Regions from separate parts of the Clostridium pabulibutyricum genome, predicted to be linked through region 3. Evidence: riboswitches for the same ligand, from Rfam matches in the RefSeq annotation. Region 3 holds a riboswitch; each other region holds the start of a gene.

Region 1 (10,076 bases), on a different contig from region 3:
GTCCGATATTCCCAGGACAATCGTAGAGCAAAAACAATTTTAATACCTCTGTTGAAACAGTAACAGGTACTCCGATTTTTTTGGACTCATCTTCAAAAAAACTGCATATGAGTTCCATTCTTTCGTTCAAAGATCTTTCTTTTAATCCAGGTATCTCAATTAAACAAGGTATTCTCCTTAAAAAAGTATTTAAAATTGCCTTGTCAATCTCTTCAGTGGTAGCTGCTATAATAAGCACCCTTGCTTCATGAATGCTGCTCGATTCTCCTAATCTTCTGAACTTTCCTCTGTCCATTAATGAAAAAAGCATCTCCTGACCTTCCGGAGGAAGCCTGTGAACTTCATCTAAAAACAAAATTCCACCATCCGCGGAATCAATTATTCCACCCTTATCTCTGTCTGCACCTGTAAAGGCACCCTTAATATGACCAAACAAACATGATAACAATAATTGAGGATTTCCTGCATAATCAGCACAATTAAAAATTACATATGGCGATTTTGGTTTTAATATATCAGCTTCTACAGCATACCTGTACATAATTTCCGCAAATGTAGTTTTACCAACGCCTGTTGGTCCTACAAGCAATGTATGCAATCCACTTGGTGGATACATTATCGCAGCCACAGCTTGTTTTATTTGATTTTTCAAGCTGTAATTTGCTCCTACTATACTATTAAAAATTTTGCTCACCAAATCTTTTTTGCTACTGTGCTTGTCTTCAGCAGCAGCTGTACTGCCTTCGCTTTTATAACCGTTTAATGAAGTATCAGCATCCATTGTATATTTTTTTAAAAAATTCACAAATTCTCTCTTATTCAAAAATATACATTTATTAACAGTTGTATTCAAAATAGTCTCTATAACCTTCTTTGACAGATACAAAACAGGCTTTCCTAAAATTTTGATTACTACTTTTTCTCTAACCAAATTATTCAGTTCTCTACTAACATTAGTTCTGTCAATTTTGAGGTTTGCCGATATATCCATAGCCGACAGCCCTATCTTATTCATATCACTTAGATTATCTAATGCAAATTTTTTTGAGGATTCACATATTGCATTAAAAACTTTGCCTTTACGTGTATTTCCATTTTGTTGACTCATATTCAACACCCCCTCAACCTGACCCTTTCTGAATTGCATACTATACTTCTTGGTAAACGTTTAACATAAAAAGCTCTACAATTATCACCACCATAAAAATCTTTTCCTTATATACATTTACAAAATAATCCTATTATTTTAAATAACACAAAATAGGTCAAGTTAGTTGACCTGGTCTTTGACCCCACACTCGCCTGCTGGAACTTTTGCTACCCGGATTCAACCTGTCACTAATCATTCTCTCGTATTTTAATATACGGCAGGACTTGTTTCTAAGCCGCACCATGCTCACTAGATATTTTATCCAGCTTACGTGGATCGTTTCGCCTGCGACTGGCATCGACTTTCAACCACAAACCTAACTTGACATTATAATTATACCTTACTTTTAGCACCAGTCAACACAACAATTTTCCGCGCTCCACTTTTTTTGAGTTCAAGTGCTGAAAAAAATACTGTAGCACCAGTTGTCAAAACATCGTCAACCAGCAAAATATTTTTATTACAAACAAGTTTTTTCAAAACGACTTCAAAGCTTCCATCAATATTCCTCCACCTGTCACCTTTGCTCAAGCCGATCTGGTCTTTTGTATTTTTGACCTTTATAAGACATGAAAGCACAGGTCTTTTAGTATAATCACCCAAAATACGTGCGATATATTCAGCCTGGTTATACCCTCTTTTTTTAATATCTTTAGACATCATTGGAACATATGTTATAGCCTCAAAATGAATATTGTTAAATTTTATCGTCCTGTACATGTAATCCGCTATAACTTTTCCAGCTCTAAATGAGGACTTATATTTAAGTTTTATTATAAGCTGCATCATAGTTCCTGAATAATACGCCGCACTGTAACAGCAAAGTTTCTCATTTCGATATGATATTTCCACACTGTCTCTGCAAATGGAAACATTTTTTCTACATTCCGGGCACAGCACAGCACCTTCATCAAAAATTTCCCTGCCGCAGGCAGCGCATTTTTGATCATCACAATATATAACCGAAAGTACACAATCCCATATGAACTTTATACACTTAACAATCCCATGTCCCATGCTTTTTTATTAAAATTTCTAGTTATGTTTCTGGCCTTCTCCATATTCAGCGTATCACAATTTGCCAAAAACACAACCTCTCCTTTTAAATTTTCCTCTCCTCTCTGCACACTTCCACACAAATATATAAAATCTTTATAACTAAAGTGTTTATTGTCTGCAAAATATACCATTATATCAATATGTTTCAATCCGGGTACAAAACATTCAAAATGGTTTGTAACAAATACTGCACTTTCTGCATTTTCAAATTTCGAAATTGACTCTTTATCAAATTCATCATTTAAACAAATTGTGTTTTTAAAAAAACTTCTGCAATACTGTTCCATATATTTTGAAACTCCAGATATCTTCTCCTCGTCCGGAACACATATCATAACTTTTCTTTTCATTTTTACGGACCATTTTATATAATCATATACAACAAAGGGAATTTCTTTATTTATGTCAAGCCTTGTAAGTACCGTTCTCGGTTCTATCATTGGTACACTGCTGCCATTAAGCGGCATCACGGCATACACGGCATTTTCATGTACCTTTTCAATTGAATAACATATTATCTTTCTGCATACACTGCCAAGCTTATTTAATATTGACAATATATCATTTTTGCTTCTAATTGAAAACTTGCTTATATCATCATAAATAGCAAGGTCAAAATTCCCGGATAAATTCTCAGCTGCATCATAACTACAAATTTTAAAGTTAAACTTAATCTTATTTTTTATATTGTCTATGTATAAAAAATGTCTTAAGTCAAGATATTTTTTTATATTTGACACTATACTGGCATTGTTTTTATTTTCATCCGTTATGTACAATATCTTTTTGCCCTTCAAAAGGCATTGCTCTATCACTTCAATAAATATTTCAGTTGAATTGTATGGAACAGATATTATATTTAAAAATTTGTCATTATTTCTGATCCATTTTGATATTATTCGTTTTATATTTTTGTTTTCTTCCATAAAACTCACCTTATTCCATGGAAACATTGTCTTCACTCTCCATTATATCCATTATTCTATTTTTTAATAACGAATATCTCTCAAAACTTTTATTATTATTTATCATAAACTTCAGCGCCTTTACATCCCCTACAAGAACAACCATCTGCTTTGCTCTTGTAACCGCGGTGTACAGCAAATTCCTGTTCATTAAAAAATTCGATCCCATAAACACCGGCATTATAATTACCGGGAATTCGCTCCCCTGGCTTTTGTGAATAGTCATTGCATACGCAAGCTCAATCTCATCCAAATACATATTGTCATATACAACTTTCCTGTCATCATCAAATACCACAGTTACAGTATTATTTTCATTGTCTATGCTGTATATATAACCAACATCCCCGTTGAATACTCCAAGTCCTTCTTCTCCATCCTCCGATACAGAAGTCCATTTTAAAGAATAATTGTTTCTGATTTGCATCACTTTGTCACCTGCACGGAACATGACATCTCTAAGCTTTCTCTGATTTTTTCCCTCTTTTTCAGGATTTAATGTTTCCTGAAGCTTCTTGTTTAAATTGAACACTCCAAGAAGTCCTTTCCTCATGGGGGATACTATCTGAATATCTTTTAATTTATTCCAGGACTTGTTAAACTTTGGAAGCCTTTTGTCAACAAGTTGAATTAGAATATTCAGAACTTCATTCTGATCCATCCTTTTTATAAAGTAAAAATCTTTATCCTTTACATTGATAAAAGGCATTTCTCCAGAATTAATCCTATGTGCATTGACTATAATCATACTTTCTTTGGACTGTCTGAATATTTCTTTGAGCCTTATAACCTTTATACAACCGCTGGAGATAAAATCTCGAAGCACATTACCAGGACCAACAGAGGGAAGCTGATATGCATCTCCAACTATTATAACCCTTGTTCCAGGTGAAATGGCCTTTAAAAGACTATCCATAAGCATTATATCTATCATGGAAGCTTCATCTATTATAACAACATCACATTCAAGAGGCACCCCATCTCCCTTTGAAAAAAATGCTTCCTCATCGCTTCCCGAAACTCCCATTTCAAGAAGTCTATGTATTGTCTTTGCTTCTTTCCCTGTAGATTCGGACATTCTCTTTGCCGCCCTTCCGGTTGGAGCAGCCATCATAACCTTGAACCCAAGCTTTTCAAATATTCCAGTTATACAGTTTATTATAGTAGTCTTTCCGGTTCCAGGTCCCCCTGTTATTATCTCAACTCCATTTTCAAAGGCACCTTTTATGGCCTCTATCTGAGAAGCCGCAAATTCTATATTGCTGGCTTTTTCAAAATCACAAACTTCCTTTTCAATGTCAATTTCAATTTTATCATATTTGCTGAATTCAAGATAAAGTATTTTTTTTGTAACACTCAACTCACAATAATAGTACACAGGAAGAAAAACACATATTTTCTCCCCTGACTTTTCAAGTTTTAGCTTTCCTTTAAGCGAACTGTCATATATATTTTGTTCAACATCTTCTTTGTTCGTACCCATAAGGCTTTCAGCCTCAGACACAAGCTTTTCCAGCGGCATATACGTATTTCCGAAATTGCAAAACTTGTTTACCAAATATCTCAGTCCACTTTGAATTCTAAAAGGTGAATTTGCTTCTATACCGAGGCTTCTGGCTATCCTGTCTGCAATTTTAAAGCCTATCCCTGCTATCTCATCTGTTAAAACATATGGATTTTTCTTTACTGCATCAATAGATGACGCTCCAAATTTTTTATGTATTTTTACGCATTGATTTGCACTTATACCATATGTCTGAAGGAAAATCATTATATTTCTTACTTCACTTTGTTTTGAATAGGAATCACATATAAGATTTATCTTTTTCTGTCCTATCCCCTCTATTTCTCTAAGCCTGTCAATGTGATTATCCATTATATAAAGTGTCTCTTTGCCGAACTTTTCAACTATCTTTCTCGCAGTAACCGGACCTATTCCTGATATCGCCCCTGATGAAAGATATCTTTCAATGCCGACTGTAGTATCAGGTACAACTTCCTCGGAATATTTTATCTTGAACTGCTGGCCAAAATTAGGATGCAGAACCCACTCACCAGTAAGTTTCAAATTCTGTCCCTCCATAATAAACGGGAGGTTTCCCACTACTGTTACAATACCACTTTTATTTTTCAATTTGGCAACCACATATCCATTTTCATCATTATGAAATACTACATCATCTATAATTCCCTGTATTTCTTCCATAAAGCTCCCCTATTTCTCAAAATACTATTAATATATTTCATTATAACATATCAAAAGCACGTCCCTTAAAGGTACGTGCTTTTATTTACAAATATTTCTTTATATCATCTACTTTGTTCAATTGTTCCCAAGGTACATCCAAATCCGTTCTTCCAAAATGTCCATATGCCGCAACTTGTCTATATATAGGTCTTTTTAAATCAAGTTCTCTAATGATTGCACCCGGTCTTAAATCAAAGGTTTTATTTATTATATCAACAACCTTGTCATCCGATATTTTCCCCGTTCCAAATGTATCTACCGTTATAGACACAGGTTTTGCAACTCCTATGGCATAAGCAAGCTGTATCTCGAGTTTATCAGAAACACCTGCTGCAACAAGATTTTTTGCCACCCATCTTGCAGCATATGCTGCCGATCTGTCAACTTTGGTTGGATCTTTTCCGGAAAATGCTCCTCCGCCGTGTCTTCCATATCCACCATAAGTATCTACTATTATCTTTCTTCCGGTAAGTCCCGAATCACCTTGAGGACCTCCTACGACAAATCTTCCTGTAGGATTTATAAAATATTTAGTATTCTCATCAAGAAACTTTGCAGGTATTATAGGTTTTATAACTTTTTCTATTATATCCTCTCTTATCTGCTCCTGAGTTACATGTGGATCATGCTGTGATGAAACTACAACCGTGTCTATTCTCACAGGCTTGTCATCTTCGTATTCTACAGTAACCTGAGTCTTTCCATCAGGCCTCAAATATGAAAGTGTACCGTCTTTTCTTACATCAGCCAACTTTTTTGAAAGTTTATGAGCCATATTTATTGGAAGAGGCATATATTCCGGAGTTTCGTTTGTAGCAAATCCAAACATCATTCCCTGATCTCCGGCACCTACTGCATCTACTTTGTCCATTTCTCCTGATTTAGCCTCAAAAGCTTCATTTACTCCCATTGCTATATCCGAAGACTGCTCATCTATTGAAGATATTACAGAACAAGTATCACAATCAAAACCGTATTTAGCTCTAGTATAACCTATTTCTTTTACAGTTTTTCTGACTATCTTTGGAATGTCAACATAGCACTTAGTTGATATTTCTCCCATAATCATAATCATCCCTGTAGTAGTCACTGTTTCACAAGCTACTCTTCCATCAGGATCTTGTGCCAGTATGGAATCAAGTATTGCGTCTGATATCTGATCGCACATTTTATCTGGATGTCCTTCTGTAACCGACTCAGAAGTGAATAACTTTCTCATATAATTTTACCTCCATCTGTATAAAATAAAAAACCTCTTCATAAGAAGAGGTCAATAAACATATCAACTCTCTTATCTCGCAGAAAAACTGCAGGAATTGGCACCTTAGTAAAATTACTGGTTGCCGGGTTTCATAGGGCCCTTTCCCTCCACCTCTCTCGATAAGAGTTTTAAATTGTAAAATAAAAAACACCAACTAGTGTTTTTTATATGGTGGAGGAAGATGGATTCGAACCATCGAAGTCGATGACAACAGATTTACAGTCTGCCCCCTTTAGCCACTCGGGAATTCCTCCAAATTTGGTGCTGGCAGTAGGCATCGAACCCACGACCTACTGATTACAAGTCAGTTGCTCTACCATCTGAGCTATGCCAGCTTATTCACTTGTTACATTAAAACCAAAATCCATAATTAATGGTGGGCACAACAGGGCTCGAACCTGTGACCCTCTGCTTGTAAGGCAGATGCTCTCCCAGCTGAGCTATGCGCCCATAATACTTGGTGGAGGAAGATGGATTCGAACCATCGAAGTCGATGACAACAGATTTACAGTCTGCCCCCTTTAGCCACTCGGGAATTCCTCCAAATTTGGTGCTGGCAGTAGGCATCGAACCCACGACCTACTGATTACAAGTCAGTTGCTCTACCATCTGAGCTATGCCAGCCTATTCACTACTTTAAATCAACTGCCGTACAAAGCAGCAAATACATTAACGTATGTTAGTATAACGTGTAGTTGGCTTTTTTTCAAATTCTATTTTTTCTTATATTTTGATAAACATCCTTTATTTACTCTGTATTACTTGTTTTTTCTCACAAAATCATACCTTTGCAAGTGTCATTTTTTTTGTAGTATTCTAATTTGAATCAAGCAATCATATAGATTATATATGACTTTTTAAAAACACGGATCATACATGAAAAAATAAAAAGCTTAATCAAAGAGGTGACATTGTGAACAAAATAAAAGCAAAGTATACAAATCCATTGGTATATCACAAACTAGGGAATTTTTTAAAAGATTATATAAGTAAAAATACAATCCTAGTGTGTATCGGTACAGACAGATACATAGGTGACTGCCTTGGACCTATGGTAGGTACATTACTTACATATAAACATTTTCCTCTTCCTGTCTACGGTACAATACAAGAACCTATACATGCCCTGAATATCAATAGAAAACTTGATGAAATCAAATTGAAACACAAAAACTGTAACATTCTTGGGATAGATGCCTGCCTTGGTGATACTGAAAGTATAGGAGAAATCCAAATAAGGGATTTTCCTGTCCATCCTGGAAAAGGTGTTGGAAAATCACTTCCAAATGTCGGAGAGGCTTCCATAATAGGTATCGTGGATTCAAATGCAAATAGGAATTTGTTCAGCAGTTCCAACAACATACGTCTAAATCTTATTTTATCCATGTCAAAGGTAATCCTTGACTCATTGACACATGCATATAACCTATATGAAAACTCAGATAAAATATATTAGTTAAAAAATCTAACTTATTAGAAAATTTACTAATAAATTAGATTCTTAATTTAATCAATAATAGTTATATCATCTCCAGTAAACGTAATCTCCATTTTATCAAGATATTCAAGTACTTTTCCTGTTCCAAGAGCTACACATGATACTGCATCTTCTGCAACATACACAGGCACATTTGTAGTGTTGTGTATAAGATCATTCAATCCATTCAGCAAAGCTCCTCCTCCAGTCATTATAATGCCTTTATCTGCTATATCAGCAGCAAGTTCAGGAGGAGTTTTTTCAAGTACTGCATGAGTAGTATCGGCTATTGCATTTATAGTATCTTTAAGTGCCTCTCTCATCTCATCCGAGGTCACTCTTATATTTTTAGGAAGTCCAGTGACGAGATCTCTACCTCTTATTTCCATTCCATCATCACTTCCGTCAAATGCCGATCCTATATTTATCTTCAACTCTTCCGCAGTTCTTTCACCTATCATAAGTTTTCGCTGTTTTCTTATGAATTTCATTATTGCTTCATCAAACTTGTCTCCTGCAACTTTGATTGATGATCTAACTACAATTCCTCCGAGAGAAATAACTGCTACATCTGTTGTTCCACCACCTATATCAATTACCATATTCCCTTCCGGTTTGGTTATATCTATTCCTGCACCTATGGCGGCAGCAAGCGGCTCTTCTATTAAAAATACCTTTTTTGCCCCTGCATTTTGTGCTGCATCGATTACGGCTCTTTTTTCAACTTCAGTAGCTTCGCATGGTACACAAACCACTACCCTTGGAGTAGTTCTTTTTTTACCACAAGCCTTTTCTATAAAATATTTAAGCATTTTTTCAGTTACATCATAATCGGATATTACACCATCCCTAAGCGGACGTATTGCTACAATATTTCCTGGAGTTCTTCCAATCATCTGCCATGCTTCTTCTCCCACAGCAAGTACCTTATTCTGATTCTTGTCTATCGCTACTACGGATGGTTCTTTCAATACTACACCTTTCCCCTTAATATAAACAAGGACTGTGGCAGTACCCAAATCAATTCCCATATCAGTTCCTATACTAAAAAACATTCCTTTTTCACTCCTACTATTCATTTCGTTGTGTTTGTACTGTGATTTTTATATCTATATTAATTGCATTATAATTATAATTATAATAGGAATGTTTTTAACCTTCAATAGCTTTATATTTCATTTTAGTTGCATTTCCACCTCTAATGTGCCTCTCAGCCTTATTATAATCCAATATCATCTTTGCCTGTTTGGCAATTTGAGGATTTATTTTTGGAAGTCTTTCTGTCATGTCTTTATGTATGGTGCTTTTGCTGACTCCAAAAACCTTTGCCGTTTTTCTTATTGTGGCCTTGGAACCTATTATATATTTGGCCACATCCAAAACCCTTTCTTCAATATAGTCCTTCAACTGTCATCACTCCTTTACTAAGATTACAGTTATAATCCTTGATGTTAAATTTAATTTATATTTATTTGAATATATTTACAATTTTATATTATATTATCAAATATTAGTTTTAATACTTGATGTATCTTGCTGGATCTACAAATTCATTTCCTTTCAGAACTCCAAAATGAAGATGATCACCATATTTTTCATAAGCGGATCTCAATGTTGTATTTCCAACAGTTCCTATTACCTGACCTTTTGCAATACTTTGCCCTGCAGAAACTTTCAAATTTGAATCCAGATTTGAGTAAACTGTCTTGAGCCCGTTCTGGTGGTTTATTATAACTTCCACACCATCCTGGGTGCTTTTGTTAACTTCTTCCACTGTTCCACTCATTGCCGAGAAAACCGGAGTTCCTATCTTTGCCTGTATATCATATCCAAGATTTGGTCTATAACTTCCTGTTGAATCCCAATACACCGGATCCTTGGAATAGCCCCTTGCTATGTTTCCCGCTACAGGCTTC
Region 2 (10,076 bases), on a different contig from region 3:
TTAATTCTTTTGCGACACTTTTTCAAAATGTCGCAAAATTTGAATATTATTTTGGCCATATCTTCACATCTTTTTGCCATAGCCACTTGTGCTCATCAACATCAATTCTATCTTTCCACGGGTTTCCTTCAAGGTGTCTTATCATCCAGCAATAATACATTGCATAACCAGGTGCAGCCGTCTGTGGATGAACATCTCCTCCATGAATTGCAATATAACTGTTCTGTGTAATCTTATGTGCGTCATCTCCCGTAAGACAAAGTCCAAAGCCCTGTGGTTTGTTGAATTTATAATAATATACTTCCGGCTGCGGATGAAAATGAGGCGGATAGCTTGACCACTTTCCAGGGAATGTAATTACTTCACCCATTACCATATTTGAATAAGGTGCATTGTTGTAATCAAATACAGTTCTTACAATTCTTCTTGCTGTACCATCCCATACTCCATTTCCAAATACATCACTCTGACAATCTTCAGGTGAATACAATTTTGCTGTAAAATCATCTCTATTTTCAGTAGCCTGCAAAATTATTTCACTTTGCTCGATAGCCCTTATCTCAACCTTCGTATCATGTGGGACATGAAGACACCATGGCTCTTCATCAAATACCGAGTGTCTCTCAATTACATTCTTATTACCATGCCAACTTATCTGAATCTTTCCATCAAGCAGAAGAATAGCCAATTCTTTATTACTTTCCTCATAGGATTTTACTGAACCACTTTCAATCTTATTTACAGAAATGTTCATAAGCATTTCTTTATATGGTCCATTTATACCGCATATTTTATTTGAGCCAAATTTTAAAGTACCTAAATTTCCAAACTCACTTAGACTCATGTTCGAACTCCCCCCTGTTTAACATCTTGCAACCATTTCACCATATTCAGCTTTTTCAGCTTTTATAAATTCCTTTATTTCTTCAACTTTAGGCATTGCATCTGAACAACTATGACTTGCAACAAGCATTGCAGCCGAGGCACTTCCAAATTCGAGCGCATCCATTATATCCCATCCTTCAAGAAGTCCATATATAAATGCCGAACCATATGCGTCTCCCCCTCCAAATGACTTCATAAGCTTGACTGGAAAAGGTCTTATACTATATTGTTGTCCATCTTCTGTATAAGCAGTTGAACCTTCTTTTCCATGCTTTATGACAACTATTTTATTACCAAATTTGATCCACCTTTTAGATGTCTCTACATCACTGCTGTTTTCTGCAACAAGCCCCTCCATCAAATTAAATTCTTCCCTTGAGCCTATTACAATATCACTGCTTTTACCCACTATTGAGTAATAAATGGCAATCTCGTCTGCATTTTTCCAATTGTACTTCCTGTAATCTATATCAAAGATTACAACGGTACCGTGTTTTTTTGCATATTCCACTGATTTTAATGCAGCTTCTCTGGATGGACTCTGCGAAAGTGCCGTACCGGATATTAAAATAGCTTTTGCATTCTTTATATACTCCTCGCTTATTTCATCTGCATTAAGGCTTAGATCGGCAATGCTGTTTCTATACATCAATATACTGCTTTCTGTCGGGCTGAGTATTTCCGTAAAAGTAAGTCCGAGGGACTCGCCATTATTTGCTCTATAAATTTGTGAAGTGTCTATACCCTCTTTATTGAAATAATCAATAATAAAATCTCCAAACCTGTCATCTGATATTTTCCCTATAAAGCCAACCTTTTTTCCAAGTCTGGCAAGTCCCACAGCCACATTTGCAGGTGAACCTCCCAAATATTTTTTAAAGGTCATACTTTCTCCCAAGGTCCTGTTTACATCGACAGGATTCAAATCTATTGTTGCCCTTCCCAAGGGTATTACATCAAATTTTCTGCTATTATCAAATTTAATATACTGCATTTTCTCCCTCCTTAAGCTTTATTATCGCTTTGAAAAATTTCTATATGTTTTTTAACATTCAGGTAGGCTCCCTCTATTTCTGCTTCATGAAGTCTAAAATAATCGTTATCGTCATATTTTCCAATCATTGATCCTACTTTTGCAGCCACTGACATAAAAGTGGCGGTAGCTATATTTATTTTTCTCATTCCAAGAGAAATGCACCTTCTAAAGTCATCTGCACTTATCCCTGATCCACCATGAAGTACAAGATAGGCTTTTTCTTTCTTTCTAATCCTTTCAAGCACACCAAAATTCAACTTCGGAGTTCCCTTGTATACACCATGAGCATTGCCTATCCCAACCGCAAGGGCATCAAGACCGGTACTTCTTAAAAAATCCACAGCCTGATCGGGATCTGCATACATGCAGGATATATCATCTGAACCATCCTCACTTCCACCTACACGGCCGATTTCGCCCTCAACACATACACCACAACTTTTCGCCCTCATAACAACTTTCTTTGTAATTTCCACATTTTTATCAAAATCATATCTTGAACCATCTATCATAACAGACGTAAAACCAAGGCTTAATGCCTCATCTATACACCTGAAAGTAACCCCATGATCAAGATGTACTCCGATTGGAACTTTTGCTTTTTTTGCAGCTGCAAGCATTACAGGTCCCATGAGATAAAGAGGCGAATGTTTAAGCCTGCTTTCTGCAATTTGGAGTATTATTGGAGATTTCAACTCTTCTGCAGCTTTTACGGCTCCAATTACCATTTCCATATTTGCAACACTGAAAGCTCCAACTGCATATTTTCCTTTTTCAGCTTCCTCCATTAATTCCTTTAGTCTTACAAGCGACATAGCATCTCACCTACTTCCATAAACCTTTATATATGTCAATTATCTCTTGCTTACTAACCTTCCTTACAGCATTTTGTGGACTTCCACTTTCAAGGGCATCCTCCGCCATCTTGTCCAAATTAGAAAAAAACTTTTTCTTATCCACTCCAAATTGTTCAGGAGTTTGTACATTTAAATTATTACAGAGCTCTCTAACCTCAGATATGAAAGCCTTTCCTCCTTCCATGTCACTCATGCCGTCTTTATAGACTCCAATTTCTTTTGCCAGATCACAAAATTTTTCAGGAACACCAGGCATTATAAATTCAAGACAGTCCGGCAAAAGCATTGCATTTGAAAGCCCGTGAGGTACATGAAAAAGTGCGCCTATAGGTCTGCTCATTCCATGAACTATAGTCACAGAGGAATTGTTAAACGCTATGCCTGCTTGAAGTGCCGCTATTGACATTTCACTTCTTGCATTCATATCTGAGCCAGAATTATATGCATTCAATAAATTTTTGAATATTTTTTTTACTGCTGATATTGAAAATATTTCTGACATTGGCTGAACAAGTTTTGAAGTATATGATTCTATAGCATGAGTAAGAGCATCAATCCCTGTAGCTGAAGTTACATTTTTAGGAGATGAAGCTGTAAAAGCAGGATCTATTATGGCAATAGCCGGTATAAGATATGGACCTTTCAAAAGCATTTTTATATTTCTTCGAGTATCTGTTATTATTGTAAATTGTGTAGCCTCAGAACCAGTACCGGCAGTGGTAGGAATTGCAACCATAGGTGGTGTTTTGTTCTCAATAGTTTTTCCGAGATAGTCTGTAATCTCTCCTGAATTCGTTATCATTGCACCTATGGCTTTCATTGTATCAATAGGACTGCCTCCACCCAGTGCAATTAAAAAATTACAGTTTTCTTCTTTGTACTTTTTAATTCCACCTTCAACCATACGATCTGTGGGCTCACCATTAACTTCATGATACACAGAGTACTTTATGGAAAGTGCATCTAAAAAAGATGTTATCTTTTGAGCACTTCCTATCTTTAGCATGACATCGTCGGTGACAATAAGGGCTTTGCCACCAAGCAGCTTTACACTGTTTCCAGCTTTCTCAAGTGCCCCTTCTCCGGAAAAAATGTACCTCGGCATTAAAAATAAATTGCTCAAGTTTTATTCCCTCCTCATATATCGATTATTTTTTGATTAAGTTATGATTATCTTTTGATTAGATATTATCACTTACACTTTATGGTTGTCAATACAAATTGTTTAAAATTATAAAATTTTATGATATAAGGTATTTTATGATTATATTTTGAGTAAATTGTTTACCTTTTTGATTTTTTTATATATAATATAAATTAACAAGAATAATATCTCTTTGGGAGGTCATCATGAAACTAAGAAGAATACAGAAAATAGAGGAATATATACTGGACAACAATACTGTATCGCTTGACAAACTAGCTACTGTATTCAACGTTTCCAAAAATACAATAAGACGTGATATAAACGAACTTGTTCAAAAGGGTACAATACGAAAAGTATATGGCGGCGTATCTGCAAATTCCAGTTCCCTTGTTCCTTTTGACACAAGACAAATAAAGAATATATATTCGAAATCTTTGATAGCTGAAGAAGCCGCGAAATTAGTATCCAACGGAGATATAATCTTTGTAGATTCAGGTACTACTACATTGAATCTCGCAGACTTTCTCAAAGTCAAAAAAAATGTAACTGTAATAAGCAACAACCTTAATTTTATTAATAAATGCGTAAAGTATGAAAATTTGAATGTAATTTCAACTGGTGGAAATCTCATAAGAAAAGCAAATTCTTTTGTAGGTTCCGATACCATTGAACTTCTTAAAAAATATAACATAAACAAGGCTTTCATGGCTTCCACGGGAATATCAATAAAAAATGGCATAACAAACAGTTCAATGCAGGAATATGAGATAAAAAAACTTGTTGTACAAAAGAGTCATACTGTATACGTTCTTGTAGATCACTCAAAATTTGGGATTTCCTCTTTAATGACATATTGTTCCATGGATAACGTAGATTATATCATAACAGACAAAAAACCTCAGGATAATTACGTGGAATTCATTGAAAAGAACAACACTAATTTAATAATATCATCAAGTGACAAATACATGTCCATGCAAAAATGATTCATTAAATAAAAGAGCTGCCTCGGGCAGCTCTTTTATTTAATCTACAATATAACTACTGGTTTTATTAAATCCTTTGGCTTATTTTTCATAAGAAGAAGTGCTTCCTCTATATGGTCAAAACCATGGTACACATATGTAACAAGCTTTCCAGAATCAACACGATTGTGTCTTACAAGATCAATCAATCTCTCCATTCTTAGCCTTCCACCAGGACATAATCCACCTTTTATTGTCTTATGGGCCATTCCGCATCCCCATTCTTCTCTTGGTATTTCAAGATTTTCACTTTCACCCTCTATAAGTACAGTAGAGTGACTGTCTGAAATGCTAACTGCATATTTCTTAAGCCTCATCATGCATCTGCTTCAACCCAGTATATCCGAAAAACTGTATCTTGCTCTCATTCCAGTATATTTATTTACCATATTATATACCTTTTGAATATCTTTAAGCATTATAACTACAGCCAGCATTTTATCTTTTCCATCCCTTATCGGTGTGAAGCTTTTTTTATTTAGATATACCGTACCATCGGTATTTTCATATTCTGGTCTTGCTATTTGATCATAGATATGTTTCCAGATAATTTTCTATTGACTTTACGGCTGCAGCTACAAGACCCAGGGTATGTTTATATACAAACTGACGCTTGCATGTTAAATTAATCATCCCTTTTCCTCCAAAAGTAATCTATATATAGACATTATAGCATTTACAAGTATATTTATAAAAATCAGACCCATCCAATTTGGATAGGTCTGCTGTATCTAATTATTCTCTTTTAAAGTCATATCAAACTTTAGAAAGCGCCTGATTCAAATCATATATAAGATCGTCCGCACCTTCAACTCCTATTGAAAGTCTTATGAGATCCGGAGTTATCCCGGCTGCTCTCTGCTGCTCTTCATTAAGTTCTGCATGTGTTGTGCTTGCAGGATGGATTACAAGTGATTTTGCATCTGCCACATTTGCAAGGAGAGAGAAAAGTTCAAGACTGTTTATAAACTTCTTCCCTGCTTCAAGTCCTCCTTTTATACCAAAGGTGAAAATTGAACCTGCTCCCTTTGGCAAATACTTCTTTGCAAGCTCTTTGTATGGATTTCCTTCAAGTTCCGGATAGTTTACCCATGCAACTTTTGGATGGTTGCTTAAAAATTCAACTATTTTCCTTGTATTTTCTACATGTCTTTCAACTCTAAGCGAAAGTGATTCAAGTCCTAAAAGGAAATAAAATGCACTTTGTGGACTTAAGGTCGCTCCTGTATTTCTAAGCAGCTGTACTCTTGCTTTTGTTGCAAAAGCAGTAGGACCAAGATCTGCATATACAAGTCCGTTATAACTTTCATCAGGTGTTGTGAAATCAGGGAACTTTCCGCTTCCGGCCCAGTCGAATTTTCCTCCGTCCACTATTATTCCACCAAGAGTTGTTCCATGTCCTCCTATGAATTTTGTAGCGGAATGTACAACTACGTCTGCACCATATTCTATTGGTCTTACAAGATATGGGGTTCCAAATGTATTGTCTATGATAAAAGGTATTTTGTTGTCATGTGCTACATTTGCTACAGCCTCTATGTCAAGAATATTTATCTTTGGATTTCCTATCGTTTCTGCATAAACAGCTTTCGTCTTGTCATTTATGGCTTTTCTTATGTTTTCAGGATCATCGGGATCAACAAATACAACATCAATTCCAAGTTTTTTAAGTGTTACTGAAAACAACTCATATGTCCCACCGTACAAAGTGCTTGCTGCAACTATGTTGTCTCCTGCACTCGCAACATTCAAAACTGCATAAAGTATTGCTGCAAGTCCGGATGCTGTTGCAAGTCCTGCACTTCCGCCTTCAAGAGCTGCAACTCTCTTTTCAAATACATCTTCTGTTGGATTCATTATTCTTCCGTAAACATTTCCCGGTTTCTTAAGCTGAAAAAAATCAGCTGCCTCGTCTGCATCTTTAAAAACAAAAGATGTGGTTTGGTATATTGGAACCGCCCTTGCTCCTGTTGCAGGATCCGGTACCTGTCCTGCATGAACCTGTAATGTTTCAAATGACAATTTTCTCTCTTTGCTCATTCCTATCTCTCCTTTTTAATTAAAAAATAAAAACTTCCTACAGTGAAACTGTAAGAAGTAAGAATTATCAATGTTTCTCATCTTTCAGGTTTCACCTGCTGGAATTAGCACCGTCGAATAAAAATTCATTCAGGTTGCCGGACATCATAGGGCCAGTCCCTCCGCCTCTCTTGATAAGAAGTTCAATATTAAATTTGTATTAAATATATGTTTACTATACATTCTTGAATTTTAATTGTCAATATAAATTTCAAACTTTTTTTATATTTGTGAAAGTGCATTTTTTATATCTTCTTTTATGTCATCCGTATCTTCTATACCCACAGATAGTCTTACCAAGTCATCATACACACCCATCTGCTGTCTTTCCTTATCCGTGTTGTTTGCACATATTGTAGATGCCGGATGTATTATTATAGTTTTAGTATCACCTATATTCGTAAGATTCAATATAAGTTTTAAACTGTTTAAAAACTTATATGCCCTTTCCTTACTGCCAAGTCTAAACGTAAGTATACTCCCCGCACCCTTTTTATAATATTTCTCAGCAAGGCAATGATACTTCGAACTTTCAAGTCCAGGATAGTTTACCGCATCAACTTTATCCTGCTTCTCAAGATATCTCGCAATTTCAAGGGCATTTTTACAGTGTCTCTCCATCCTAAGTGAAAGAGTCTCAATTCCGGTTAAATTCAGAAAGGCTGTAGAAGGTGACATGGCAGGTCCTACATCTCTTCCTATCGTGTCTTTCAATTTTGCCGTAAATGCCATTTTCCCATACTGTTTTGCATAAGCTGCAAAGCCTTTATGCTTTGGACTTCTATATTTGCTACTTCCTCCGTCTATTATAATTCCACCTATTGAGTTGGACGTTCCATTTATATACTTGGAGGCAGAATGCACGACAATATCCACTCCATGCTCAAGAGGTCTTATAAGATAAGGAGTTGTTATTGTGGAATCCACTGCAAAAATTATATCATTTAGACTGCATATTCCAGCAATGCCTTCGATATCGAGTATATCAAGTTTCGGATTTCCTATGGTTTCTGCAAACACGAGCTTTGTATTTTCAGTTATCTCCTCTTGAAGTGACTCTCTTGTAATATCATCTAAAAATTTTACTTTTATGCCCAGCGAAGTAAGATTTCTTATAAGCGTATAAGTTCCTCCATACAATCCACTTGATGCAATTATTTCATCTCCTGGAGCAACTGTGTTCATTATTACAAGATAAATTGCACTCATTCCAGATGCTGCAGCTGTTGCAACAAATCCATTTTCAAGACTTGCCATTCTTCTTTCAAAGGACATTACCGTAGGATTTGACATCCTCGTATACGCATATCCCATAGCCTTTCCATTAAATATATTTTCAAGCTTTTCAGCGCTGGTATACGCATATGCATTCGTAAGGTACACCGGCGTATTTGTAGAACCGGTATAATCTATATTCAAATTTCCATGTATCAGTTTAGTATCGAATTTCATAATTTCACCTCAAATCTCAAAGGTACCCATAAAAAGATTCTATCTATTTCTTTTCTATTACAAGTAAATTGTATCCATCATAATTTTTGTCTATTGAAACTATCTTATGACCCTCTTTTTTAACACTTTCCGGAACATTGTTTATAGGATCTCCATCATCAATGTAAAATCCTTTTTTCTCGCCGGACCTTATTTTTGAAAGTTCAATTTTAACCTTGACAAAATTTATGGGACACTTTACTCCTCTGAAATCTACAACTTCAGTGTCATTTTCAGCTTCAGAATTGTTTTCAGTATTTACAGCTTTCGAAACTGTTTCATTTTCTTTTGCAAGTGTTATTTCAAGTTTTCCATCCAATGACTTATACATGTCATTTACTTTATTGAAAAGGTACTCAACTTCATCAATTTTATCTGAAATATCGTCTATATCCCCAATTTTAAAATCTATTAGAGTGTCAAATAAATCTTTAACCGATTTTTTCACATATCCTGCATTCACAAAGTTCTTTGCAAATTGTGCAAATATCTCCCTGTCCTTATTTGTATCAACCCCTCTAAGAACAAGAAGTGTTCTTGCAGATGCAAGTGCCGACGCATACAAATCCTTATTGTCTTTCGTATTTCTATATTTGTCGAGAGCTGTTTTTGCATTTGAAAGATCCAAATTAATTACATCCATAACACCAGTGCTGCATTCTCCCGGTCCACGCCCTTTAAGTGAAAATTTCTCGCAGGAACCAAAATCAAAGTATATACCCGAATCTCCCTTGAATTTATCCACATCTGTGTACTCTTTAAATAGAGTTCTTATATCCGAATTATTCTTTTCTATAAAGTCATAAAAATTTTCACATCCTGAATTAAGCTTGAGATATGCAAGTTCATGCAAAAATTCTGGAACTTTTTTAGCAGGAATATCACCATAAGCTTCTCCCATCCTCGGGTTTTCTCCAAGTTTTCCACCAAAAGATATCTGATACATTGGTATAAGGCCATCATCAGTTCTCTTTGCCCTTCCATGAAGTCCGATAACTGCTTTTTCATGCTGAGCACATGAATTAGGACATCCCGATATAAATAATCTAGGAAGTGCGCATCTAACCTCGGATGTTTCATTTTTAAATTTCTCTTTTATTGCCTGAAGAAGATTTTGTGAAAGGCAAAGTCCAAGCTGACAGGTAGACGCTCCAACACATGTTACTGAATTATCCATTGCATATATCGAGGTAAACTTTCCTATTATATCTATAAGTTTCTCAGCATCCTTCTCTTTCAAATCTCGTATAAAAAATGCCTGTGTATTTGTAATTCTAATTGAAATTTCATAATCAAGCTGTGCTATAAAATCAAGTACACTATCTAAATTCGAAACTTCCAGATTCCCGCTTTGCGGATGTACATAAACTGAATAAAATCCAGGCTGTTTCTGAGGGAAAAGTATATTTTCAAGTTCTTTCGATATTTCCACGTTTTTCACAAACCGTTCTGTTTTGTTGACTATGAACTCATCTTCCTTTACTTTTACTTCAAGTCCGCCCTCTTTCTTGAGTTTTTCCACTTCACTTTCAAACAACTCTATGAATTTTTCCTGT
Region 3 (10,076 bases):
AAACATCTTGGAATGAAAAGGTGCAACTTAAAGACAGTGGAAAAATATATAGGTATAGAAAGAAAAGATAAAATAGATGGTGGAATGAGTGTGGATCTCTATAATGAATATTTGGAGAATGGAAGTCCCGAACTTGAAAATACAATATTACTCCATAACTATGAAGACGTACTTAATCTTCCAAAGATTCATGAGTTCTTGTATAAAATTGAAAATGACGATTCTATTGTGAGAGATTATTCTATTACACAGAAGCAGCTTAAATTTTTGACAAGCCTTGTAAAGAGAAATAATATAGAATTAAATATACGCATTGACAAAATTTCGAAGAAATCTGCTTCGCGGGTTATAGACTATATTCTAAAAGGTGGTAGAGATTCTTCGAAAATAAATGAAATGGTAAGTAAAAGTTATTAAAATTTATTTATTTTTGGGGAGGGATTAATTTGATTAAAGAAATAATGCGTTCCGACATATTTAAGCTAAAGACAAATGATACTTTGAAGAAGGCTATGGATATAATGCATGAACACAAGATAAATGGAGCTGCAGTTGTTGATTTTTCCGGAAAACTTGCAGGAATGATAGTTAAGGCGGACATATACAGGTTCCTTGTAGAGGAAGGCCATTATGATACGTGTCCGGTAGAATGGGTTATGACTAAAAAGGTTGTAACTGTAAAGAGCAGTGAAAGTATAATAGAGGCTTCAGTCAGGATAAGAAAGAATAATATAATATCAATGCCTGTGATAGATGATGACGGAATTGTACAGGGAATGGTATCAATTGAAGATATACTTGACTATTTTATAAAAAAAGAAGGATAAAAAATAAACTCCACCGTATGGTGGGGTTTATTTTTTATCCTTCTTTTTTTTTATTGCTGTGGCATTTGTATTGTTTATTGCAGTTTGTGCAGCAACAGTCATTGCCTTTAAGCTTTTTTCTGACAGTACAAAAGAGTATATATGACGCAAGTAAAACAATAATTAAAGTTATAATGATTTCTACAATCATTGAATTCCTCCATAAAATATTGCAGAGCCGGCCTTGAATACTATAAAAGATACTATCCAGGCAAGCAGGAACTGATATATAACTGAAAATACAGCCATTTTGTTTCCATATTCTTTTCTCATTGTAGATGTTGCGGATATACAGGGAGTATATAACAGAACAAATACAAGAAAAGAATAAGCAGAAACAGCGCTGAAGTAGTGGGGTAAAATTGATCCAAGATTGCTTCCATATATGATACCCATAGTACCGATTACTATTTCTTTTGCCATAAGTCCAGCTATAAGAGATACTGAATTCTGCCATGAGCCGTATCCCATGGGAGAAAATATTGGACTTATAAATTTGCCTATATAAGATAGTATGCTTTGATTCATAGGTACCATACCACTAAAATTGAAGTTTGACAAAAACCATATTAAAACTGACATAGAGAATATTATAGTACCTGCTTTTCTCAAAAAACCTTTGGCTTTCTCCCATGTGTGTGTGATTAGATTTTTTAAATTAGGGACATTGTACTTGGGAAGTTCTATTAAAAAAGGTTCTTCATCCTTCTTGAATATTGTATTTTTAAATAAAAGGCCTATTACAAATGCCAGGATTATTCCAAGTATATATAATGAAAAAACCACCTCGGTTTCCTTGCCTTTGAAAAAAGCGGATGCAAACAGTGCATATATTGGCAAACGTGCATTACAGGACATGAGCGGTATCAAAAGGGCTGTTAATTTTCTATCCTTTTCGCTTTCAAGAGTTCTTGAAGACATTATTCCCGGGACTGAACATCCAAAGCCTACAATAAGCGGTATAAAGGCTTTTCCGGAGAGTCCCATTTTTCTCATAAGTTTGTCCATTATAAGAGCGCCTCTTGCCATATAGCCGCTGTCTTCAAGAAATGATATTCCTAGAAAAAGACAGAAGATTATAGGAAAAAAAACAAGGATTGATCCTACACCTGAAATTATACCATCTACTAGAAGGGAGGTGAACCATGGGCTTGCAGATGAAAGAAGTTCTTTGAGGTACGGAGTTATGGAATTTGACAAATAGTTGCTGAATATATCTGCAACAGGCTGTCCTACCCAGTTGAAAGTAAACTTGAATATTAAAAATAATGCAAATAAAAATACAGGATAGGCTGCAAATTTGTTCAAAACTATTTTATCTATTTTTTCAGTATATGATATAGAAATGTTTTTGGTTTCGACTACGCATTTGGCAAGTATATTATTTATGAAGGAATAAGCCTCCTTTTCGTCTTCAAAATTAAAACTGTTTTTATCAGGGGGGATATGTAAAAATTGACTGCTTTCCAGTATCTCAATAAGGTTGTCCACGCCTTTGCCTTTTGCAGCGACTATTGGAATAGCTATAACACCAAGTTCTTTTTCTATCTTTTCAAAATTTATTTGTATACCGTTTTGAGATGCTATGTCCATCATATTAAAAACAAGTATTATAGGTTTATTAAAATGTTTTAACTGGGTTGTAAGGTATAAATTCCTGTTGAGGTTTGAGGCATCAACTATATTTATTATTACATCGGCATTATTGTTTTGAAGAAAATCCCTTGAGACTTTTTCTTCATTTGAATATGTGTCCATGGCATATATTCCAGGGAGATCCACAATTTTCATCTGGTTAAAATATCCTTCTTTTTTTTCAACTGTTACTCCAGGCCAATTACCAACATATTGGTCAGATCCAGTTAGGTTGTTGAAAAGAGATGTTTTTCCTACATTAGGATTGCCTAGTAAAGCTGCTGTAATCATTTAGTTCCTCCAAACATTTACTTTGATTTAATTGCATTAAAAAATACCATACTTATAGCATAATTATGGCAAAATAAAATATAAGAATTTATTTGTTCACTTGGAACTAGCATTGAACAAGAATATTTTTTGCATCGTTTTTCCGTATGGCCAAACTAAATCCTCTTAAGTCTATGATAAGTGGATCTCCAAGGGGGGCAAAAGTTTTAAGTGTTATCTCTGTTCCTTCAATACAGCCAAGAGCAAAAAGTCTTTTGACGAGTTTTTCATCACCTTTTATATCCGTTATAAAAGCCTTCTGACCTGGCTTCAAATCACAAATGCTCATAATTGCCAACTCCTCTTATCAATTTACATTGAAATCCATTATCAATTTATCTATCCTATATAGTAGCATTTTTTATTTAAGGTGTCAATCTGTAAAGCAAAGAGACATCTATTGACATAATAATTACTAATTGATATAATAAATTCCGTGAATTTAATACAACTTGAACTTATTTAGAGAGGTGGAGGGATCAGGCCCTTTGAAACCCGGCAACCAGTGCACTTACCGTATAATGGTGCTAATTCCTGCAGCGGAGGCTGAGAGATAAGATTATTTTGCTGATTATCTGAGGTTTTCCTCAGATTTTTGTTTTTTACACTAAGTATTGGAGGAAAGTAAGTTTTGATAGATATTAATAATGTAGGAAAAAAATTTGGAAATAAATATGTGCTTAAAGATGTAAGTCTGCATATAGAAAAAGGCGATATTTTTGGAATTGTTGGACATAGTGGCGCTGGAAAATCAACGCTTTTGAGGTGCCTAAACGGGCTTGAAACTTACGACACCGGCAGCATAAAGATAATGGATAAAGAAGTAAAAGAACTTGATAATAGAGAGATAAGAGCTTTTAGAAAGAATTTAGGAATGATATTTCAAAATTTTAATTTATTGAACAGAAAAAATGTATTTGATAATGTAGCTCTTCCTCTTGAAGTATGGAAATTGAGCAAGGACAAGGTAAAAGAAAGGGTATCTGAGCTTCTTGATATAGTTGGACTACAAGACAAGGCAGAAAGTATGCCAAGGAGATTAAGTGGCGGACAGAAACAGAGAGTTGCAATTGCAAGGGCTCTTGCCTTGAGTCCGAATATACTTTTGTGTGACGAAGCTACGTCTGCACTTGACCCAAATACTACAAAGTCAATACTTGATCTTTTAAAACATATAAATAAAAAATTGAACATAACAATAGTTGTTGTTACCCATCAAATGGAAGTTATCAAGGAAATATGCAACAAGGTGGCAATTATAGATGAAGGAGAAATAAAACAGTTCGGCGATGTAGAAGATATATTTTTAAAACCTGAAAAAAATTTAAAAAAGTTGCTTGGATCAGACAATATGCTGCCGGGGGAAGGTTTGAACCTGAGAATATATTTTCCGAAGGAAATAAGTCAGGGAAATCTTATAAGTTCAATGGCAATAGATTTGAATATAAAATTTTCAATAGTGTGGGGGAAACTTGAAAAGTTCAGGGACGATGTACTCGGAAGTCTTGTAATAAACATAAATGATGAGGATAAAGAAGTCATATGTAATTATCTTTCATCAAAAAATGTAGCATGGGAGGTAGAAAATAATGCAATTTAGTGAAATATTTCAGGAAGTTCTTGCTCCAGCCATAGGACAAACTCTCTATATGGTTTTAGTATCAACTTTTCTTGCTGTTATTATAGGATGTATTCCGGCGGTATTTTTAATAGTGACGGAAGAACATGGATTGAAACCGAATAAGGTTGTATATCAAATACTGGATGTGATAGTGAATTTATTAAGGTCTTTTCCATTTATAATACTTATGATAGCAATTTTTCCGTTTACAAGACTTATTGTAGGAAAAGCTATAGGAACAACTGCAGCTATAGTACCAATTACAATAGCCTCAGCACCTTTTGCAGCAAGAGTAATTGAGTCGTCGCTTAAAGAAATAGATCCGGGCATAATAGAAGCTGCAAAGTCTTTTGGCGCAAGCAATGTTCAGATAATATTCAAAGTAATGTTCAAGGAGGCGCTTCCTTCGATAGTACTTGGAATAACACTTACTACCATAGTTGTTGTAGGATGTTCTGCCATGGCAGGTACGGTTGGAGCAGGGGGACTCGGTGATGTTGCTTTAAAGTATGGATATTATAGGTTTGAAACCAATGTCATGGTATATACGGTAGTCATACTTATAGTACTTGTTCAATTGATACAGAGTATTGGAAATTTTATATATAAAAAACTTAATAGATAATTTAGATCGCCTCAAGTGGAGTATGTTAATTTTACTGCTTGGGGTTGTTATTTATGCTAGAATAGGTATAAATAACTTTTGAAGTAAAATTATAATATTGTGTAAGGAGGCATCATATGAGTATAGCAGCATTTTTTGATATAGATGGAACTTTATATAGAGAGGGACTTATGACTGAAGTATTTAAAAAGTTGGTGAAATATGAAATAATTCCTCCTGATAGATGGTACAAGGAAGTAAAACCGGAGTATGAAAGATGGGATAAGAGACAGGGAAATTATGATAATTACCTGCTCAAGATGGCAGATATTTATATAGAAGCAATAAAGGGCCTTTACAAGTCGCAGGTGGAATTTATAGCAAGACGAGTAATAGCACAGAAAGGTGACAGGGTATATACTTATACTAGGGACAGAATAAAATGGCATAAAAAGAATGGACACAAGGTAATAACGATATCCGGCAGTCCCATAGAACTTGTTAGGGAAATGTCAAAGAAATATGGATTTGATGATTATGTAGGAGCTAGATATATAATTGATGATAATAATGTATACACAGGGGAAGTAGTGCCTATGTGGGATAGCGCCAGCAAGAAGATTGCAATAGAAAATTTTGTTAGAAAATATAATATAGATCTTGAAAAAAGCTATAGTTATGGAGATACTGCAGGGGATTTTGACATGCTAAAGCTCGTTGGAAATCCAACTTGTGTAAACCCTACAAGAGAACTTATAAAAGAGGCGATTTCAAATAGCGCTTTAATGCATAAGATACGCATAGTAGTAGAGAGAAAGGATATGATTTATAATTTGGATCCTTCATGTATAAAAATCCTATGAAAAAATTGAAATGATTATGTTAACTATATATCTAAAATGATATAATAATATGTGATGCATGTAAGAGACTTAGAAAAGAGTGGTAAGGTGATAGAAAGGTGTAATGAAATACAGGTTAAGAGGCCTGAAAGTAAAAAGGCCTTGAAGATTGACAGAAATAAATTTATCTTAAAAGATGCTTTGTTTTTTGATCTTGAACATTATATATATAAAAAACCTATATGCATAGGTGTATTTGGATGTTGCCTTTATGATTGGGATAATGAGGTTATAAAAGTAACTCAATATATGATAGAAAACAAAAACGATGCAAAAGCTATACTTAAGATATCCGAAGATTATTTTCAAAAAATGTATGATGCCGGGAAAAGGTATATTGTTACATTTTCAGGAAACAATGATTTTACAGTGATAAAATATTTGTTCAAGAAATATGATTTGAAGTTTAATTTCGAAGAACATTTTTCACATATTGATCTTCAGAGGGAATATGAGAAAATAATGCATAAGTCAATAGGACTCAAAGCACTTGAAAAAGAATTTGGAATAGTGAGGGCAAGTGATGTTATAAGCGGTTCAAATCTCGCAAAGACATTCTGCAAGATAGTTAGAGATTGTAAGTATATAAAAAGAATGCCTGTCGAAAAAAGAGACAAGATATTGCTTTATAATGAACAGGATGTAGTTAGTTTGATTGATATGTATATAAACTGGGAAAACGTCTTAAAAATTGATTAGCAAGAGAAGGAGATTATTATGATTTTTCGTCCAATAAAAAGTACAAAAGTTTATGAACAGGTTATAGAACAAATAAAAAATATGATTGTTGATGGGACATTAAAGAAAGGAGACAGACTTCCTTCGGAGAGAGAGCTTGTTGAAAATCTTGAAGTAAGCAGAACATCTGTGAGAGAGGCTATAAGAGCGCTTCAGATTATGGGACTTATAGAATGTAGACAAGGTGAAGGTAATTTTATAAAACAAAATTTTGAGAATACTCTTCTTGAACCAATTTCAATAATGTTTATGTTACAGGAGAGCAATCCTAATGAGATATTAGAAGTAAGAAAGATAATAGAAACTGAAACTGTAGCACTTGCTGTTGACAAGATAACAACTGAGCAACTTGAGGATTTGAAGAAAATATCAGATTCTTTTAAGGTATGCAGAGACGAGAATAAAAATGTGAAATATGATAAAGAATTTCACTACAAGATTGCAAAAGCATCAGGTAACCTTTTAATAATAAATATACTGAATGCAATGTCATCACTTATGGATTCATTTTTAAAGGATGCTAGAAAGAAAATACTTGTAGACGAAGGAAATGTAATGGTACTTGCAAATCAACACGAACTTATATATCAGGCTATAAGGGATAAAAACGCTCAAAGAGCATCCATGGAAATGAGAAAACATCTTGATTTTACAAACGAATATATAAAGAGGAACGCAGAGGAATAGTTAAAGATATATCATAAATAATATAAAAGACATATGAAATAAGTTATGTATTATCATATGGGTATGCTTATCATTTACGTTCAATTCAAAGAAATGAGCAATTATGTACATATAAGCTCAGCAATATACCCATATATTCACACGCAATTTGGTTCTAAAGATAATATTTTTTATAATGATAATTATTTCAATTGAAAAATAGCTTAATTATTTAGAAATTAATACGTTATTTTTATAACTATTGTAGAATTATAGAGGAATATATGGTATATTATATATAACAACTGGTAGTACCATAGTACCAGTTGAAGAAAAAGAAATTTTTAATTTTATTATTTAAAAAATTTGAATTAATTTATAGTTCTTTGAAAAAAATATATTTGTTAATTTATTAACAAAGAAAACAGCATATTTTTATAAAGTTAAAAAATAGGAAAAAAGTTTTATAAATGACAATCCCCGCTGTAAACGTTGTTACAAGCTAAACAATGCTTCATTTAAGCCAATGAAAACGATGTTAAGTTAATAACAATTATAGAAAGCGCTAAAATATTGTGGTACACTTAAGAAAATGAATGGTGGTACTACCATAGTACCATATAATATAGTCTGGGGGGAAAAGAATGTTATTTTTAAAATTTTTATTAGCTATATTACCAATTCTTTGGCTTGTAATCGCATTGAGTAAGTTAAAAATGCCAAGCCATAAAGCGTGCCTTATTGCACTTGTTATTACAATAATTTTAGCAGTTGGTTTTTGGAAATTAAATGTTGTTTACACTGCATCAGCAGTATTGGAGGGATTATTAAATGCCCTATGGCCTATTTGTTTAGTTATTATTGCAGCTTTGTTTACCTATAATTTAACTTTACGTACAGGTGCTATGGACTCAATAAGAGAAATGTTAGCTAGAGTTTCTATCGACAAAAGAGTTTTAGTATTACTTATTGGATGGGGATTTGGTAACTTCATGGAAGGTATGGCAGGATTTGGTACGGCAGTTGCTATTCCAGCATCTATGCTTGCAGGGGTTGGTTTGAATCCAATTGCATCAGTTGTAGCTTGTTTAGTTGCCAATAGTACACCAACTGCATTTGGATCAGTTGGAATACCACTTGTAACACTTTCATCAGTAACTGGAATTGCATCACATACATTGGCAGCAAATACAGTTATGATTGAATTAATTCTTACTTCTATTAGCCCATTTATTATGGTATGTATTGTAGGTGGTGGAATAAAGGCATTAAAAGGAGTACTTCCTATTACTATAATAGCAGCAGTGTCATTTGTACTTCCTTGGTATGTTACAGCAACTGTAGTTGGAGCTGAACTTCCAAATATAGTAGGTTCTATTTGCTGTATGGTCTGTATAGTTATTGCGGCAAAAATCTTTAATAAAAAACCTGCAGATGAGTATTGCATAAAAACTGATGATAAAAAAGAAGGACTGGATTTATCTTTAGGAAAAGCAGTAGAAGCATGGAGCCCATTTATTTTAATATTCGTATTGTTAATAATTACATCAACTTTATTTCCGGCAATTAATCACTTGATTGCAAAATATAAAACGGTTGCTGTTGTATATGCTGGGCAAGGTGGTGGTAAGCTCACTTTTAGTTGGGTTAATACACCAGGTATCATTATTTTTGTTGCTGCAATTATTGGCGGATTTATTCAAAAGGCAAAAGTATCAACCATGTTAGATGTATTGGGAAATACTCTAAAAGCAAACTGGAAAGCAATGGCTACAATTTGTGCAGTTATGGCGGTAGCAAAAGTAATGGGTTACAGTGGAATGATTGCAGATATTGCAAGCCTTTTGGTTATAGCTACAGGAAGAGCATATCCGGTAATTTCGCCGCTAATTGGAGCTATTGGAGCATTCGTTACAGGATCAGGTACGTCAACCAGCGTTTTGTTTGGAGGATTGCAGGCAAAAACAGCTCAAAACCTTGGACTTTCTGCATCATGGATGGCAGCAGCAAATGTTCTTGGAGCAGGTGTTGGAAAGATGATATGTCCTCAAAGTATTGCAATTGGTACAACTGCAATTAATAAATCTGGTTCAGAAAGTGAAATCTTAAGAAGTGTATTTAAGTATTTTATACTTTATGTAGTTATCTCTGGTATTGTGTGCTTAGTAGGAACATTGATATAAGTCTATTAATAGCATAATTGGAAGTTTACAAATAAGAGATTGTTCAGGTATAAAAAACGGATATATATTATAAAATTTATATATAATAAATGGAGGGATTAATTGTGGCTAAAATAAAATTGCCTTACAGTAAAAAAATGATTGATATTGAAATCGATGACAAAAACTTGGCTGGAGTACTTGAATCAAAGGCAGGAGAATACAAAACGGATCTTACCCAGGAGCAAATAGTAGAGAAGGCATTGGATAATCCTATAGGTTCTCCAAAACTAGAGGAGCTTGTAAAAGGCAAGAAGAACATGGTTATAATAAGCAGTGACCATACAAGGCCTGTACCAAGCAAAGTCATAATGCCGATACTTTTGAAAAGAATAAGAAAAGTAAATCCTGTTATTGATATAAAAATACTTATAGCCACAGGTTTTCACAGACCTAGTACGAAAGAGGAACTTATAAACAAATTCGGTGAAGAGATAGTAAAAAATGAAAAAATAATAATACATGATTCTAGGGATGAAAGAAGTCTTGTTA

Evidence for each region. A riboswitch is a leader RNA that binds a small molecule or an ion and turns the genes downstream of it on or off. The one in region 3 is predicted to bind S-adenosylmethionine.
Region 1: it holds a riboswitch for S-adenosylmethionine, as region 3 does, so the genes downstream of both, metK (methionine adenosyltransferase) here and AC4CVH_RS13275 (methionine ABC transporter ATP-binding protein) in region 3, are expected to answer to the same signal.
Region 2: it holds a riboswitch for S-adenosylmethionine, as region 3 does, so the genes downstream of both, AC4CVH_RS09980 (O-acetylhomoserine aminocarboxypropyltransferase/cysteine synthase family protein) here and AC4CVH_RS13275 (methionine ABC transporter ATP-binding protein) in region 3, are expected to answer to the same signal.

What each region holds. Positions count from the first base shown of each region.
Region 1 is NZ_JBZAYZ010000009.1:23,366-33,441, forward strand. It holds gene AC4CVH_RS10500 (sigma-54-dependent transcriptional regulator) at 1-1,108, opposite strand, end outside; gene AC4CVH_RS10505 (ComF family protein) at 1,484-2,167, opposite strand; gene AC4CVH_RS10510 (hypothetical protein) at 2,140-3,135, opposite strand; gene recD2 (SF1B family DNA helicase RecD2) at 3,146-5,380, opposite strand; gene metK (methionine adenosyltransferase) at 5,466-6,641, opposite strand; SAM riboswitch class I at 6,711-6,809, opposite strand; tRNA gene AC4CVH_RS10525 (tRNA-Tyr) at 6,853-6,937, opposite strand; tRNA gene AC4CVH_RS10530 (tRNA-Thr) at 6,943-7,018, opposite strand; tRNA gene AC4CVH_RS10535 (tRNA-Val) at 7,058-7,133, opposite strand; tRNA gene AC4CVH_RS10540 (tRNA-Tyr) at 7,142-7,226, opposite strand; tRNA gene AC4CVH_RS10545 (tRNA-Thr) at 7,232-7,307, opposite strand; gene yyaC (spore protease YyaC) at 7,597-8,139, shown strand; gene AC4CVH_RS10555 (rod shape-determining protein) at 8,190-9,215, opposite strand; gene spoIIID (sporulation transcriptional regulator SpoIIID) at 9,313-9,567, opposite strand; gene AC4CVH_RS10565 (peptidoglycan DD-metalloendopeptidase family protein) at 9,677-10,076, opposite strand, start outside.
Region 2 is NZ_JBZAYZ010000008.1:63,357-73,432, forward strand. It holds gene AC4CVH_RS09950 (5-deoxy-glucuronate isomerase) at 47-844, opposite strand; gene iolC (5-dehydro-2-deoxygluconokinase) at 863-1,879, opposite strand; gene AC4CVH_RS09960 (class II fructose-bisphosphate aldolase) at 1,891-2,736, opposite strand; gene AC4CVH_RS09965 (iron-containing alcohol dehydrogenase) at 2,747-3,901, opposite strand; gene AC4CVH_RS09970 (DeoR/GlpR family DNA-binding transcription regulator) at 4,129-4,911, shown strand; partial or broken gene AC4CVH_RS09975 (NAD(P)-dependent alcohol dehydrogenase) at 4,956-5,207, opposite strand; gene AC4CVH_RS09980 (O-acetylhomoserine aminocarboxypropyltransferase/cysteine synthase family protein) at 5,707-6,990, opposite strand; SAM riboswitch class I at 7,065-7,170, opposite strand; gene AC4CVH_RS09985 (O-acetylhomoserine aminocarboxypropyltransferase/cysteine synthase family protein) at 7,252-8,481, opposite strand; gene AC4CVH_RS09990 (ferredoxin-like domain-containing protein) at 8,525-10,076, opposite strand, start outside.
Region 3 is NZ_JBZAYZ010000014.1:4,536-14,611, forward strand. It holds gene AC4CVH_RS13255 (ribonuclease H-like domain-containing protein) at 1-417, shown strand, start outside; gene AC4CVH_RS13260 (CBS domain-containing protein) at 447-827, shown strand; gene feoB (ferrous iron transport protein B) at 1,014-2,792, opposite strand; gene AC4CVH_RS13270 (FeoA family protein) at 2,899-3,120, opposite strand; SAM riboswitch class I at 3,287-3,391, shown strand; gene AC4CVH_RS13275 (methionine ABC transporter ATP-binding protein) at 3,463-4,431, shown strand; gene AC4CVH_RS13280 (methionine ABC transporter permease) at 4,421-5,077, shown strand; gene AC4CVH_RS13285 (HAD-IB family hydrolase) at 5,194-5,919, shown strand; gene AC4CVH_RS13290 (ribonuclease H-like domain-containing protein) at 6,007-6,657, shown strand; gene AC4CVH_RS13295 (FadR/GntR family transcriptional regulator) at 6,679-7,383, shown strand; gene AC4CVH_RS13300 (L-lactate permease) at 8,007-9,545, shown strand; gene larA (nickel-dependent lactate racemase) at 9,650-10,076, shown strand, end outside.